DNA from 4 places in the Shewanella sp. GD03713 genome. Region 4 is predicted to be linked to each of the others. Evidence: predicted binding sites of a transcription regulator. Region 4 holds the regulator's gene; each other region holds the start of a gene.
The links. The regulator sigma-54, encoded in region 4, starts transcription at its own class of promoters, with help from an activator protein. The targets are predictions, from matches to a motif close to GTTGGCACGNNNNTNGNNT.
Positions count from the first base shown of each region.

Region 1: the regulator sigma-54 is predicted to act here: its motif matches at 2,001-2,019, upstream of N5E87_RS14540 (BON domain-containing protein).
Region 2: the regulator sigma-54 is predicted to act here: its motif matches at 1,912-1,930, upstream of glnA (glutamate--ammonia ligase).
Region 3: the regulator sigma-54 is predicted to act here: its motif matches at 1,881-1,899, upstream of N5E87_RS06665 (flagellar hook-length control protein FliK).

Region 1 is NZ_JAOCIW010000001.1:3,294,681-3,298,185, reverse strand. It holds gene N5E87_RS14550 (hypothetical protein) at 1-728, shown strand, start outside; gene N5E87_RS14545 (DUF3224 domain-containing protein) at 853-1,269, shown strand; gene N5E87_RS14540 (BON domain-containing protein) at 1,418-1,966, opposite strand; gene N5E87_RS14535 (hypothetical protein) at 2,070-2,231, opposite strand; gene N5E87_RS14530 (hypothetical protein) at 2,239-2,703, opposite strand; gene N5E87_RS14525 (sigma-54 dependent transcriptional regulator) at 2,957-3,505, shown strand, end outside.
Region 2 is NZ_JAOCIW010000001.1:326,890-330,394, forward strand. It holds gene glnA (glutamate--ammonia ligase) at 418-1,827, opposite strand; gene typA (translational GTPase TypA) at 2,814-3,505, shown strand, end outside.
Region 3 is NZ_JAOCIW010000001.1:1,487,211-1,490,715, forward strand. It holds gene fliH (flagellar assembly protein FliH) at 1-62, shown strand, start outside; gene fliI (flagellar protein export ATPase FliI) at 31-1,368, shown strand; gene fliJ (flagellar export protein FliJ) at 1,380-1,826, shown strand; gene N5E87_RS06665 (flagellar hook-length control protein FliK) at 1,986-3,505, shown strand, end outside.
Region 4 is NZ_JAOCIW010000001.1:770,119-773,623, forward strand. It holds gene rapZ (RNase adapter RapZ) at 1-638, opposite strand, end outside; gene ptsN (PTS IIA-like nitrogen regulatory protein PtsN) at 635-1,078, opposite strand; gene hpf (ribosome hibernation promoting factor) at 1,081-1,368, opposite strand; gene N5E87_RS03450 (RNA polymerase factor sigma-54) at 1,397-2,872, opposite strand; gene lptB (LPS export ABC transporter ATP-binding protein) at 2,978-3,505, opposite strand, start outside.

The DNA of each region.
Region 1 (3,505 bases), 2.5 Mb from region 4:
TGACCAATGATGATATCTACATGGTCATGGAAGATGGACAAGTGCTGCAATATGATGAGGCCATGGCGCAGGCCGATGCGAAGGCAAAAGCCAAAGAGGAGGCATTATCTTCCAGCGAAGATGCCATCGAATCTGTGGTGCCAAGCGAGGTCAAACCGGTGGCGAATGCCTCCGAGGTGATGCTGAAACTCTTTAGTTTGAATACGGCCAATCCCTTTGAAGTAAAGCTGCCCGATAGTCAACTGCCAGTGGTATTGACGCACTTTATTAAAATCAAGCAAACGGAATTTGCGCTGGGGGATTATCAACAAGGTGAAGAAAAGGGGCGGGTATTGCTGGATTATATGCGGATTACGCCGCTTAATTTTGACCCCGCATTAGAGCCTGATACCCAAAGCGATGCGCCATTGCAGGACGATCCTAAGCAGCAAACCATGCCCTTTGTGGCGCCTTATATCGTCACGAACCAAGGTTCGGGGGTATTTTGGTACCTTGGCTTGTTTAGCTTAGATTATGCTCAAAATCGATTAGTGCACTTAGGCAGTGTGTTTATTGGCGATCGCATCGAAGTCGATAATATCGAGCCTGTGTATCCCTTTGAAGCGCCGTATAAAGTTGCGATTACCTACCGCGATAGGGCGGCGGGCCAACCTATGGCAGAGGAGCCTAAGGTGGCGAAAACCCTTGAAGTCGGTGTGAGTGAATCGGAAATTAAAGCACTGCATTAGGTTTATATCTGGGCTTATGCTAAGTTAATTTTACCTCAGCTACGGCTGAGGTATTTATTTCACCTAGCGGCTGGGAAAGCTAAGGTTTTGGCATAAAGCATAAAATTAAAACAAGGAGCGAGTCATGGAAATGACCAAAGTCACGGGCAAATTTGATGTTAAGCTCAATCCAGAGAGTGCCTATGCCACAGGTGTTGGCGGGGTGAACTTGGGCAGAATGACCTTAGATAAAAGCTTTTATGGTGAGCTTGAAGCCCGCAGCCAAGGCGAAATGCTCAGTGCCATGACAGCGGTAAAAGGCTCGGCAGGTTACGTGGCGATAGAGCAAGTCGTGGGTAAACTGTGCGGTAGACAAGGCAGTTTTGTGTTGCAACATTTTGGCATTATGACCGATGGGCAAAACCGCTTACACCTTGAGGTTGTCCCCCATTCTGGCGCGGGTGAACTGGTGGGGTTATATGGCACTATGGCGATAAGCATCGAAAATGGCCAACATTTTTATGAATTTAGCTTCTGCCTCGAACAGGAAGCCGAAGCCTAAGGCATGATGAACATAACATCGCGGCAATAAAACAAAACCAGCCGAAGCTGGTTTTGTGGTTTTTGCCCGAGTGACTAATACCAACAGCTGAGTTACCAACAGCTGAGTTACCAAGGGTTGAATTAGCAAGGGCTGAATGTCAGGGCCATTATGAGGTTTTGACTTTGATTTTATCGACGACCTTTTTCACATCATCGGTATTTTTAGCAATGGTCAGGGCTAATTGACGCTCGGCATCGCTAGCCACTTCACCCTGTAAGGTCACTACGCCATCGGCAACATCGACGTTAATTTGGGTGCCCGATACGTCGGTCGAGAACAACAGACGGGTTTTTACGACCGTTGCGACCTTAGAGTCGGTTAAGGTCTTCACCACCTCATTGGTGCCTTCGTCTTCTTTCATCACGGTTAACTTGTTATCGACCCCTTTTACACCATCTAAGCTTTTGATGAGCTCAGCGGCGAGCGCCTTATCGACACTGCTCTCCACTTGACCGGTTAAGGTGACATGGCCGTTTTTCACGTCGGTCATAATGTCAAAGGAGTTGAGGTTAGTATTGAGCAACAAAGTCGTTTCGGCCTTGCCATCTAGCCAAGCATCTTTGGCATCGTCTTTCCAATCCTGTGCGGCGGCCACATTTAAACTGATAGAACCGACAAGTAAGGTGGTTAAGGCTAAAGTTGTCGTGTTTTTCATAATGATATCCTCCGTTGTTATCTCGAAGGAACTAAAGCGTGAATCGTGCCAATGTTTTTATCCTACTGATTTTAAATATGATTAATTGGATTTGCGACCTGTTTTAGGTGTTTAGCTCAATCGGCAAATCGGCGCTTTTTACCGACAAAATGTAAATATTACCGAGGGTGATTAAGCGGTTTGGCTTAAGTGGGATAGGCGTTAAGAATCGATAGATCGCAGGCAACAAAAACGCGGCTAAGTTGGCCGCGTTATTGGATGGCATTGCTGTCTTACAGGGCTTGGCTACGCAGGTGTAGGGTATCCAAATGGATTTGTAGCCAGGCAATATCCTCGGCCAATTGGCTGATTAACCTTGGGTGATTGGCCTTTTTAATTAACTGTTTGAGGTGATTAAGGCGCTGACGCTCAAGCTCGCAGAGTACGGCGAGGGCATCGGCGAGTTGCTGTTTAATAAGTAAAGCATCGACATCGGCATAGGGCCGAGTCTGTGATGGCGGCACCGAATGCTGGCCCATTTGTTGTAATGATTGGGTGAGCAATTGCTTAAATCGCGCCAGCATCCCTTGATACGTCTTGATTTGGGCAATAAAAATGCGTTTTAGGCTGTAGTCATCGACAGTTGTATTGGCCCGAGTATAAAAATCCACGCCGGTTTGGGTCAGCTCGATTAACTCATTAACCAGCTTAATATCGGCGCTCAACTCGGTCTGATGTTGCGCAACATTAGACGTCATAACGACCTCCTGTGGTAGTTTGGGCTGCTCCGCCGACACGGATTGCCCAACATTTTATGGAAATTTCAGTTTCATTCAGCTTCTATGCATATTTCGTTCACTTTTTAATGATAAGTTAATGTATTGATTTAACTGATGATATTTATCCATTGTCGCCAGTGCCTCGCTTATTATCGGCAACTCTTACCGTTGAGATTGTTAAAATTTCACGGCTGGCATACAGTGGTGCTTCATTCACAGGGAGTGGCACAAGATGATCCGACCAACGCTTTTCTATCATCTACAGGACTTCGAGACCGAGCAGGCATTAGTACAGCTCGAGGGCGCGCAGACCTACAACAAGCTACGCAGTACCGATGATTTATCTTGGATTAGTCAGCTGGAGGCCAATCGTATCGATGTGGCGATCATTGAGCTGCCCCGTCTAAGCCGTGAAGATTATTTAGCCTTACTCGAGTCCAGCGCCATTGCGGATGTGGAGTTTATTTTTCTCTCCGATGGCCTGCCGAATCCTCACCTCGATAAACTCTTGTCCAAATACGCGGGCTACCATTTCCGTAAGCCCATCGATATGTCGTTGCTGTGCGAAACCTTAGCGGATTTTGCCCAGCATTTGGTTGCCAATACTTCGACGCGCATTCGTCCCTTTGCCAGCGAATTAGACCAATATGGTCTGCTGGTGGGCTCCTCATTACCTATGCACCGTTTGTATCGCACTATCCGCCGCGTGTCGGCCGCCGAGAGCAATGTGTTGATTATCGGCGAGAGTGGCGCGGGTAAAGAACTGGTCGCCAATACCATT
Region 2 (3,505 bases), 440 kb from region 4:
AGACTTAGGCATAGTATTCTCCATCAAAAACAATAGGTACATGAGAAGCCAAAAGGACTGCACTGTGGTGCCTTTCCTCGCGACCCAGAAAGCGTTTTTAATGGGTTGTATTCAATGCGCTAACTGAATATGAATAGGGAGTATTCCGTTTTTGGCTCCAAAAAAGACGCATTATTATAGTTGTAATCGAGAATAGTTCTTAATTGGATTTACAAAGCCTTTACTTTTTTATGCACCCCAAATCACGAGGCGACAACAAATGGACAGATAACAACGAGAGGTCGGAGTGTATGCGTGTAGAGGTGTTGAATAGGCAGGGGAATAATTGGGAATCACTGTGCGATAGAGACAAAACAGCCCCGACAGAAGACCGTCGGGGCTGGTAGATGTTGTGCAGCTAATTGATGCCGTTAGCCATTACAGGCTGTAGTACATCTCGAACTCTAATGGGTGAGTTGTACGGCTTACACGCTCAGCTTCTGCAGATTTCAGTGCAATGTAAGATTGGATGAAATCTTCGCTGAATACACCGCCGCGAGTTAAGAACTCGTGGTCAGCTTGCAGGTTTTCAAGCGCATTTTCTAATGAAGTCGCTACTTGTGGGATTTCAGCCGCTTCTTCAGCTGGCAGATCGTACAAGTCTTTATCCATAGCTTCGCCTGGATGGATCTTGTTTTGGATACCATCGATACCCGCCATCAGCAGCGCTGCGAAACCTAAGTATGGGTTTGCATGTGGATCTGGGAAGCGAGTTTCGATACGACGGCCTTTAGGGCTTGGTACCACTGGAATACGGATTGAAGCGCTGCGGTTACGTGCTGAGTAAGCTAACATCACTGGTGCTTCGAAGTGTGGTACTAAACGCTTGTAAGAGTTAGTGCTTGGGTTAGTGAAAGCGTTCAGCGCGCGAGCGTGCTTGATGATACCACCGATGTAGTACAGTGCAGTTTCACTTAAACCAGCGTATTTGTCGCCTGCGAACAGGTTCACACCGTCTTTAGACAGAGATTGGTGAACGTGCATACCGCTACCGTTGTCGCCAACGATTGGCTTAGGCATGAAAGTCGCAGTCTTACCATAGGCGTGAGCCATGTTGTGTACTACGTACTTCAGAATTTGGATTTCGTCCGCTTTCTTAGTCAGAGTGTTGAAGCGAGTTGCGATTTCGTTTTGACCCGCAGTCGCCACTTCGTGGTGGTGAGCTTCAACGACTTGCCCCATTTCTTCGAGCACTAAACACATAGCGCTACGTAAGTCTTGTGATGAGTCAACAGGAGCAACTGGGAAGTAACCGCCTTTCACGAATGGACGGTGACCAGTGTTACCACCTTCGTAGCTAGTGCCAGAGTTCCATGCCGCTTCTTTAGCGTCGATTTTCACGAAACAACCAGACATGTCAGTACCGAAACGTACGTCGTCGAACAGGAAGAATTCTGGTTCTGGTCCAACTAATACAGTGTCAGCGATACCGGTAGAGCGTAAGTATTCTTCCGCTTTTTTCGCGATAGAACGTGGGTCGCGGTCATAACCAGTCATAGTGCCTGGCTCGAGAATGTCACAGCGGATCAGGGCAGTGGTTTCTTCGGTGAATGGGTCTAATACAAACGTGGTTGGGTCTGGCATCAGCACCATGTCTGATTCGTTAATGCCTTTCCAGCCAGCGATTGACGAACCGTCAAACATTTTGCCGTCTTCGAAGAAATCAGCGTCTACCTGATGAGCAGGGATAGATACGTGCTGCTCTTTACCTTTGGTGTCGGTAAAACGTAAATCAACAAACTTAACTTCTAATTCTTCAAGTTGCTTTAAAACTGATTCAACTGACATTCTCAAGTCTCCGGTAGGGTAAAGGGATGTCCCTTCTATAATCTTTTAACTCAAGTCGCGCTTGAGCCAAACTTACAAGCTATATAGCGATATCTATGCCAACAATTTAAGGTGTTGATAATCAAAGGCTATATATTTTAGTGCACAACAATTCACTTCGTGTTGCACTATGTTGGTGCGTTTGCATGTGGCATTTTGGTGCATTAATCCATTTTGGTGCGCACCGTCACAACACCATTTTAGTGCAAGCAACTTGAGCGCAATCTCGCAACGCCCATTTATCCCAAACTCGTCGGCCTATTAAGCTCAGAGGCAAGCCAGATTGGTATCTCAATTCTGGCTTTTGACAAGATTCGAAACCAAACAAAGCACAACGAATTTAGCACATTAGTGAGGCGAGATAACCGTGCAAGCTCACTATTTCAATCGCCCGCAATAATGTCACAAAACTGTGGCAACCTAAGCTGTTTTTCGCGGGGCGGTTATAGCTGGTTATATTGAGTAATGCTTAATTATCAAGTAATTAATTTCGTTGTTCGCAATGTGGGATAGAGTTTATTGAAACAGAGGCCAAAGGCATCCGCAGAAACCGCTAACTGGTGCCTGCTGCGCTTATTTTTATGGCTCACTCTGGCGCATCACGGCTTGATGGCGTGGATTGACTATACTTATGGCGGCTTTGGGCCGAGCGATAAAAGTAGGACTGAGTGAAAAACAGTGAATTCAGCTGCTTAGCTTAGTTGATGACAAGATAAACTGGTGAATCGCCTGCGCATTAACGGTGCATTTAGGCTATTTGACTCGGGCAAGAGAGTACCTTTTGAGCACTGTGCTCAAAAAATTGTTTTATAAGTGTTCAAAAATAATCCTGTGCGGCGAGGCCGCTCTGGAGTAGAATGTCACGCTTTTTTATGGCGACTCAACGTAGATTGCTATAACGAATATTGAAATATCCCTATTTTTGTTTGATGGTAAGAGGTTTATCCGTGCTAGAGAATTTACGTAACATCGCCATTATTGCGCACGTTGACCATGGCAAAACGACCCTGGTTGACAAGCTGCTGTCGCAATCAGGAACCCTTGCAACCCGGGGAGAAGCTACTGAGCGGGTGATGGACTCCAACGATCTTGAAAAGGAACGTGGGATCACGATTCTGGCAAAGAATACTGCCATCAAGTGGAACGACTACCGCATTAACATCGTAGACACCCCAGGCCACGCCGACTTCGGTGGTGAGGTTGAGCGCGTACTGTCTATGGTGGACTCAGTATTACTGCTGGTTGACGCCGTTGACGGTCCAATGCCACAGACTCGCTTCGTAACCAAGAAAGCGTTCGCACAAGGCTTAAAGCCAATCGTTGTTATCAACAAGATTGACCGTCCTGGTGCGCGCCCTGATTGGGTTATCGACCAAGTATTCGACCTGTTCGACAACTTAGGTGCGACTGACGAGCAATTAGATTTCCCTGTTGTTTACGCTTCTGCGTTAAACGGCTTCGCAACGTTAGATCCGGATGAAGTTGGCACTGATATGACGCCACTGTTCCAAACTATCGTTGAAAAAGTATCTTCACCTGCAGCTGACGCTGAAGGTCCATTCCAGATGCAAATTTCTCAGCTCGATTACAACTCATACGTGGGTGTTATCGGTGTTGGCCGCATCAAGCGTGGTAGCAT
Region 3 (3,505 bases), 720 kb from region 4:
GTACAGAGTCGCAAGCTGATGGAGAGCAAGATGCAAAATCGCCGCCATCAACTGCTGAATAAACTGAATCATTGCATCGACAAAGTCCCGCCATTTCGAGCCGTCGCCAGTGGTCAACTTGTGCGCGTGGTAGGTTTAACCTTAGAGGCGAGTGGTTGCCGTGCGCCCGTGGGCAGCCTGTGCTCTATCGAAACCATGGCTGGAGAGTTGATTGCCGAAGTCGTCGGTTTTGACGATGAACTGCTGTACCTTATGCCGATTGAGGAATTACGCGGCGTGTTACCCGGCGCCCGTGTCGTCCCCCTCGGTGAGCAAGCGGGGCTGAGTGTGGGCTTATCCCTATTGGGACGCGTGCTCGATGGTAATGGTGTGCCGTTAGACGGTCTTGGCGCGTTATCGACCGAACAGCAGGCGCCAAGGCACAGTAACGCCATCAACCCACTTTCTCGCCGTGCGATTACCGAACCACTCGATGTGGGTGTGCGCGCCATCAATGCCATGCTCACCGTTGGTAAGGGCCAACGTATGGGCCTATTTGCAGGCTCGGGTGTGGGTAAGAGTGTGCTGTTAGGGATGATGACACGGGGCACGACAGCTGACATCATTGTGGTGGGACTCGTCGGGGAGCGTGGCCGCGAAGTTAAAGAATTTATTGAAGAAATCCTCGGTGAAAAGGGCAGAGCACGCTCTGTTGTGGTGGCGGCGCCCGCCGATACCTCACCCTTGATGCGCCTTCGCGCCTGTGAAACTTCGACTCGTATCGCTGAGTATTTTCGTGATTTAGGCTATAACGTATTGTTATTAATGGATAGTCTGACTCGTTACGCCCAAGCGCAGCGTGAGATTGCTCTGGCCGTAGGTGAACCGCCGGCAACTAAAGGTTATCCGCCTTCGGTATTTGCTAAATTGCCACGCTTGGTTGAGCGGGCGGGTAATGGTGGGCCTGGACAAGGTTCTATCACCGCATTTTATACTGTGCTGACCGAGGGCGACGATCAACAGGATCCGATTGCCGATGCTTCTCGGGCGATCCTCGATGGACATATTGTGCTTTCACGCTCGCTGGCGGATTCTGGGCATTATCCCGCAATCGATATTGAGGCTTCGATCAGCCGTGTGGCCCCAATGGTGATTTCGAGCGAGCACTTAGAAGCCATGCGCCGCGTCAAGCAGACTTATTCCCTCTACCAACAGAATAAGGATCTGATTTCGATTGGTGCCTATGCCCAAGGCAGCGATCCGCGAATCGATAACGCTATACGCCTGCAACCTGCGATGAATGCCTTTTTACGGCAGACCATGCGTGATGCCTTTAGTTTTGCCGATAGCCAAGTCATGCTTGGGCAACTCGCGGCACAATGTAAATAATCGAGACTGTTATGGCGAATGCCGATCCCCTCTTACTTGTGTTGAAATTAGCCCTCGATGCAGAGGAGCAGGCCGCACTGCTGCTAAAGTCGGCGCAACTAGAGTGTCAAAAGCGCCAAAATCAGTTGGATGCACTCAACAATTATCGCTTGGACTATATGAAGCAGATGCAGTCCCAGCAGGGCCAAGCCATTAGCGCTAGCCATTATCACCAATTCCATCGTTTTATTCGGCAAATCGATGAGGCCATTGCCCAGCAAAATCGTGTGGTCGCCGATGGTGAGAAGCAGAAAAACTATCGTCAGCAACATTGGCTTGACAAGCAAAAGAAACGCAAGGCGGTTGAACTGCTCTTGGATAATAAAGAGAAAAAACGCCAAGCTCTTGAGTTGAAAAAAGAGCAAAAGATGACCGATGAATTTGCCTCTCAGCAGTTTTTTCGCCGCAATAAACCCTAACCCAAGCTCGCCATTGTGCGTATAAGCTGTTTCTTCTAAATGTAACCCTCACTTATTGGCACTTTATTTGCTTGCTTTACACCAGAGATGGCTATAGCCGCATAAATTGACGTTTGCCCACACGTTTTTATGTCTTCGGGTGAATGTTTAGGAGCTGATATGCAACAAATGAACAATATCCTATTAGCGTCAAGCGCGAAAAATAGCGCTAGCTCAAGTAAAGCATTGACTCAAGATACTAATAGTGAAGACTTTTCTGCAGCGTTGGCTTCAGTCACATCCGTATCTTCCCCCTCGACTAAAACCTCTGTGTCTCAGGATGTGGCCGTCAAATCTGCCAAAGCGGAAGCCAGCACTGATGATACCAAAACTGATGATGAAGCCGATATCAACTTGATTTTCGCCCAGATTGGTATGGCAAATGAGATGAAGAAAGCGGCAGCGCCGGGCGAGTCTTTGCCGCTTGAGGCTGATATCACGGCAACGGATGATGCCGATGCCGACTCATCCTCGTTATTAGTCGATGATCAATCTCAGACCGACAGCTCTATTGTTGACGGTACTTTTTCCGATGAAATGGCTAAGTTCGCTCAGTCCACTAACACTGGCCTTGGCGATAACAAACTGAAGGTTAGTACTGAATCAGAAGACTCTGGGGCTGTCGCTCCAAAGGTGGCCGGACAAAATACTGCGCAAGCCGCCGCACAGTTATTACAACAGCAAGCCTCACAACAGAACGCCGTTGATGCTGAAAGTGTAGAACAACCGATTCAAGCTGCTGATGTCACTGATACTGAGAGTGTAGAGCCACAGATTCCAGCTGCTGATGTCGATGCTTTGGTTGCGGCCGTAACTGTTGCGGAAGCGGATAGTCAAGGCACCTCTGTTGATGAGCCGCATTTGATTGATGATGCAGCGTTACTTACAGGTCTGCGCAGCGAAAAGTTCGTTAAACCGCCCGAAAATAATATTTTACCCATTGAGGGTGAGCCCGTATTAGGGGGAAAAGAGCTTGGTACCGCAGAAATTGGCGCTAAGGCGATAAATGTGTCGACGCAGCCAGCAGATAAAGCTCTTGCACCCCAAGGTATGGGATCCCAAGTCATTGATAATCAAACACCAATCAAAGCGGCCAATGCCTCTGTGAGTGATGTATTAACGACGAATGCGGCAACAGCCGCGAATACTAACGATCTTAATACCTTAGGCACTAATGTAGCGACTAATGTCTCTGCTGCCACCGCCATCGATTCGAGTCTTACTGCTGACACCCCATCCCGCGCCGAGATTTCCGCAGGCTTTTTGCTAAAAGACGCTAAGTTAGCGGTTACTCTCGATGCACAGCAAGATAGTAGGGTTGCTGCTTTAAGTTCAGGTAGTGAAGAGGCGGGCAGCGAGTTTAAGCCTGTGGAATTTAAAGCGGTATCTTCACTGCATTCTTTGACAACGCCGGTAACCCAGCGTCAAGATATTCCTCAAGTGCAGCTTTCCTTGCGCCAAGGTGTAGAAACTCAAAACCAAATGCAGGAGATGATCCAGCGCTTCTCGCCTGTGATGAAGCAGCAATTAGTGACTATGGTGAGTCAAGGGATCCAACAGGCGGAAATTCGCTTAGATCCGCCAGAACTTGGGTATATGTTGGTTAAAGTACAAGTACATGGCGACCAGACACAAGTGCA
Region 4 (3,505 bases):
GGCTGGCGATTTAAAAACTCGGCAACGGGTTCATCTAAGCCGGTAAGGGGGCGCAGCTCGGGTTCCCAATGGGGATTGGGTAAAAAGCGCACATCAAACATAAAGTCGGCTTCGGTTGGCATACCATGCTTAAAACCGAAGGACTCGAAGTTGATCACCAGTTCCTTATCGACACTGCCAAGCAGGATTTGCCGCACTTGGTCGCTGAGTTCATAGATATTCAGATTCGAGGTATCTATGTAGTGATCCATCTGCTGTGACAGGGGCTCGAGCAATTTGCCTTCAAGCTTGATGGCTTCTTGCAGTGATACTCGGCTCTTAGATAAGGGATGTAAGCGCCGAGTCTCGCTGTAGCGCTTTAACAGTACTTTATCGCTGGAATTTAAGAAGAAGCTGGTAAGTTCAGTGCCCTCTGGCAGGCTTGCGAGCTGTTTGACGAGTACCTTGTCTTGCTCCGGCAGGTTACGCACGTCGACGCTGATGGCGACGAGATCGTTACTGCCCTTGAGCTGTTCGAGTAAGCTGCCAATCAGCGGCAACGGAAGATTATCGACACAATAATAGCCGAGATCTTCAAGCACTCTTAGTGCGACCGATTTGCCTGAGCCTGAGCGCCCTGACACTATGACCAGTTTCATCCAGTGATTACCTGATAGAGTTCCGTTTCATCATGCGTCTTGCGCAATTGCTTCAATATTTGTTTGTCGCTGAGCTTTTCAGCCATGCAGGACAAAGTGCTTAAGTGCTGTTGACATTGGTCAGCAGGCACCAGCAGCGCAAATAAAATGTCGACAGGTTGTTTATCGATAGCATCAAAGGCTATCGGCTCCTCACATTTCACCAATATGGCTATGGGTTGTGTTATATCGGTTAATCGACCATGTGGAATGGCGATGCCGTTACCTATACCTGTGCTCCCCATCTTTTCGCGCGCCACTAGGCTTTCGAAGATCTCTTGAGATGAGAGGGTGGGGTACTGGGCAGCGGCTAAGTCGCTGATAAGTTCCAGTACCTTTTTCTTACTGCCCGGAGTGGCGCAGGTCGTGCATTCCGGCCGCAGTATGGTACGAAGTTCCATTGCTAGTGTTTTGTTAACTTCTCTTTGTGTTTAATAACCTGACGATCAAGCTTGTCGATCAGGACGTCTATGGCAGCATACATATCTGCATGCTCTGAAGTCGCGAAGACTTCACCACCGGTGAGGTTGATTCTCGCTTCGGCAATTTGTTGCATTTTCTCAACATTGAGCACAACGTGCACATTATTGATCTGTTCGAAATGACGTTCAAGTTTTGAAAACTTTTCCTCAACATAAGCCCGTAACGATTCAGTAATCTCGATATGGTGTCCACTCAGGTTTATTTGCATATAAACGTCCTCCGATTTCCACTTTAGGCTATAAACTTTTACGCTGATTGGAAGGGGGAATAAGCATCGCTTCTCTGTACTTCGCAATGGTTCTGCGCGCAACGTTAATTCCCTGTTCTGCCAGAAGCTGTGCCATCTTGCTGTCGCTTAATGGTTTTTTCTGGTTTTCCGCTGCAACCAGTTTCTTAATGAAGGCTCTGATTGCCGTGGATGAGCACTCACCGCCATCATCAGTCCCGACGTGGCTTGAGAAGAAATATTTTAGTTCAAAAAGTCCCTTTGGGGTATGCATGTATTTTTGCGTCGTCACCCGTGAAATGGTGGACTCATGCATCTCTACCGCCTCAGCGATATCGTTCAGGACCATAGGTTTCATGGCTTCTTCACCGTATTCGAAGAAACCCTGTTGATATTGCACTATGCAGTTTGCCACCTTGAGCAGTGTTTCGTTACGGCTTTCAAGACTTTTGATAAACCACTTGGCCTCTTGCAGATGCCCGCGGATAAATTGGCTATCGGCTTGGCTTTTGGTGCTGCGCGCCATGGCTGCATATTGCTGATTAACATTGATTTTTGGCATGCAATCTGGATTTAACTCGACCACCCAGCGACCGTTTTTCTTCGATACCGACACATCGGGGATGACATATTCTTCATCAACAGGGGTGATGAGCAAACCGGGGCGAGGGTTTAAGGTTTGGATCAGCGCTATGCTGTCCCTTAACTCGTCCTCTTTAAGTTTGGTCTTACGCATCAACAACCTAAAGTCGCGGGCGGCGATCAGATCTAAATGATCTTTGATCAACATGCGGGCGTTTTCGAGGTGTGGGGTATCCGGCGAAAAATGGGAGAGTTGGATAAGCAGACATTCGCTTAAATCCCTTGCGGCGACACCAACGGGATCGAAGTGTTGAATACGCTTGAGTACGGCTTCGACCTCATCCAGTTCTATCTCAGGATTGCCCATGGCCTCGAGGATATCTTCAGTACTTTGAGTGAGATAACCTTGATCGTCGATGGCATCAATAATCGCGGTGGCGATGGCTAAATCGGTTTCAGAGAAGGGCGTGAGGTTTTTTTGCCATTCTAAATGTTCGTACAGGCCTTCACTGGTTTCCCCTTGGAAGGGCATGTCATCTTCACGGCTGGCGCCAGAACCTGAGTTTGGCGAGGCGGTAAAGACTTCATCCCAAGTGGTGTCCATGGGCAGTTCTTCGGGCAGGGATTCTTTGGTCAACGACTCGGCAATGTCCACAGTGGAATTGTCTTGTTCCTGTGGCTGGGCCGTCGTTTCGCTAAAGTCGGTATCGGCGATATCTTGCTTACGTTCGGTAGGCGCGTCGAATTGCTCCTCTTCCAGCTCGAGAAGAGGATTAGAGTCTAAGGCTTGCTGGATCTCTTGCTGCAGTTCCAATGACGACAATTGCAACAGACGAATGGCCTGTTGAAGTTGTGGCGTCATGGTTAACTGTTGACCCAGTTTGAGCTGGAGTGACGCTTTCATGTTACCGCTGATCCCTACGTTATTATTTTGAATTTAGGCCGCTTGTTATCATATTGATGGCGCTTATAAGCCAAAATTCAAGGCTAATTGGCTCTGTTTAAGTAACTATAGCCTGAATTGTTCACCTAAGTACACAGCCCTAACTTGCTGATTGTCTAAGATCTCTGCGGGAGTTCCTTCGGCAATCAGGTTTCCGTGACTAACAATGTAGGCATGTTCACAGACGTCTAAGGTTTCGCGCACATTGTGGTCTGTGATCAGTACCCCAAGGCCTCGGCTCTTGAGTTGTTCGATGATTTTCTTGATATCGATAACCGAAATCGGGTCGACACCGGCGAAGGGTTCATCGAGCAGAATAAACTTAGGATTGGCCGCTAAGGCGCGGGCAATTTCGACGCGGCGACGTTCACCGCCCGATAACGACATGCCTTGGCTATCTCGGATATGGGTGATATGGAACTCTTCGAGCAGATGCTCCAGCTCTTCTTCGCGTTGATCGCGATTGAGCTCCTTACGGGTTTGCAGTACCGCCATGATATTGTCATGCACGGTCAGCTTGCGAAAGATACTGGCTTCCTGTGGCAGGTAACCAATGCCTTTACGGGCGCGCAGGTGCATAGGATCGGCGGTTAA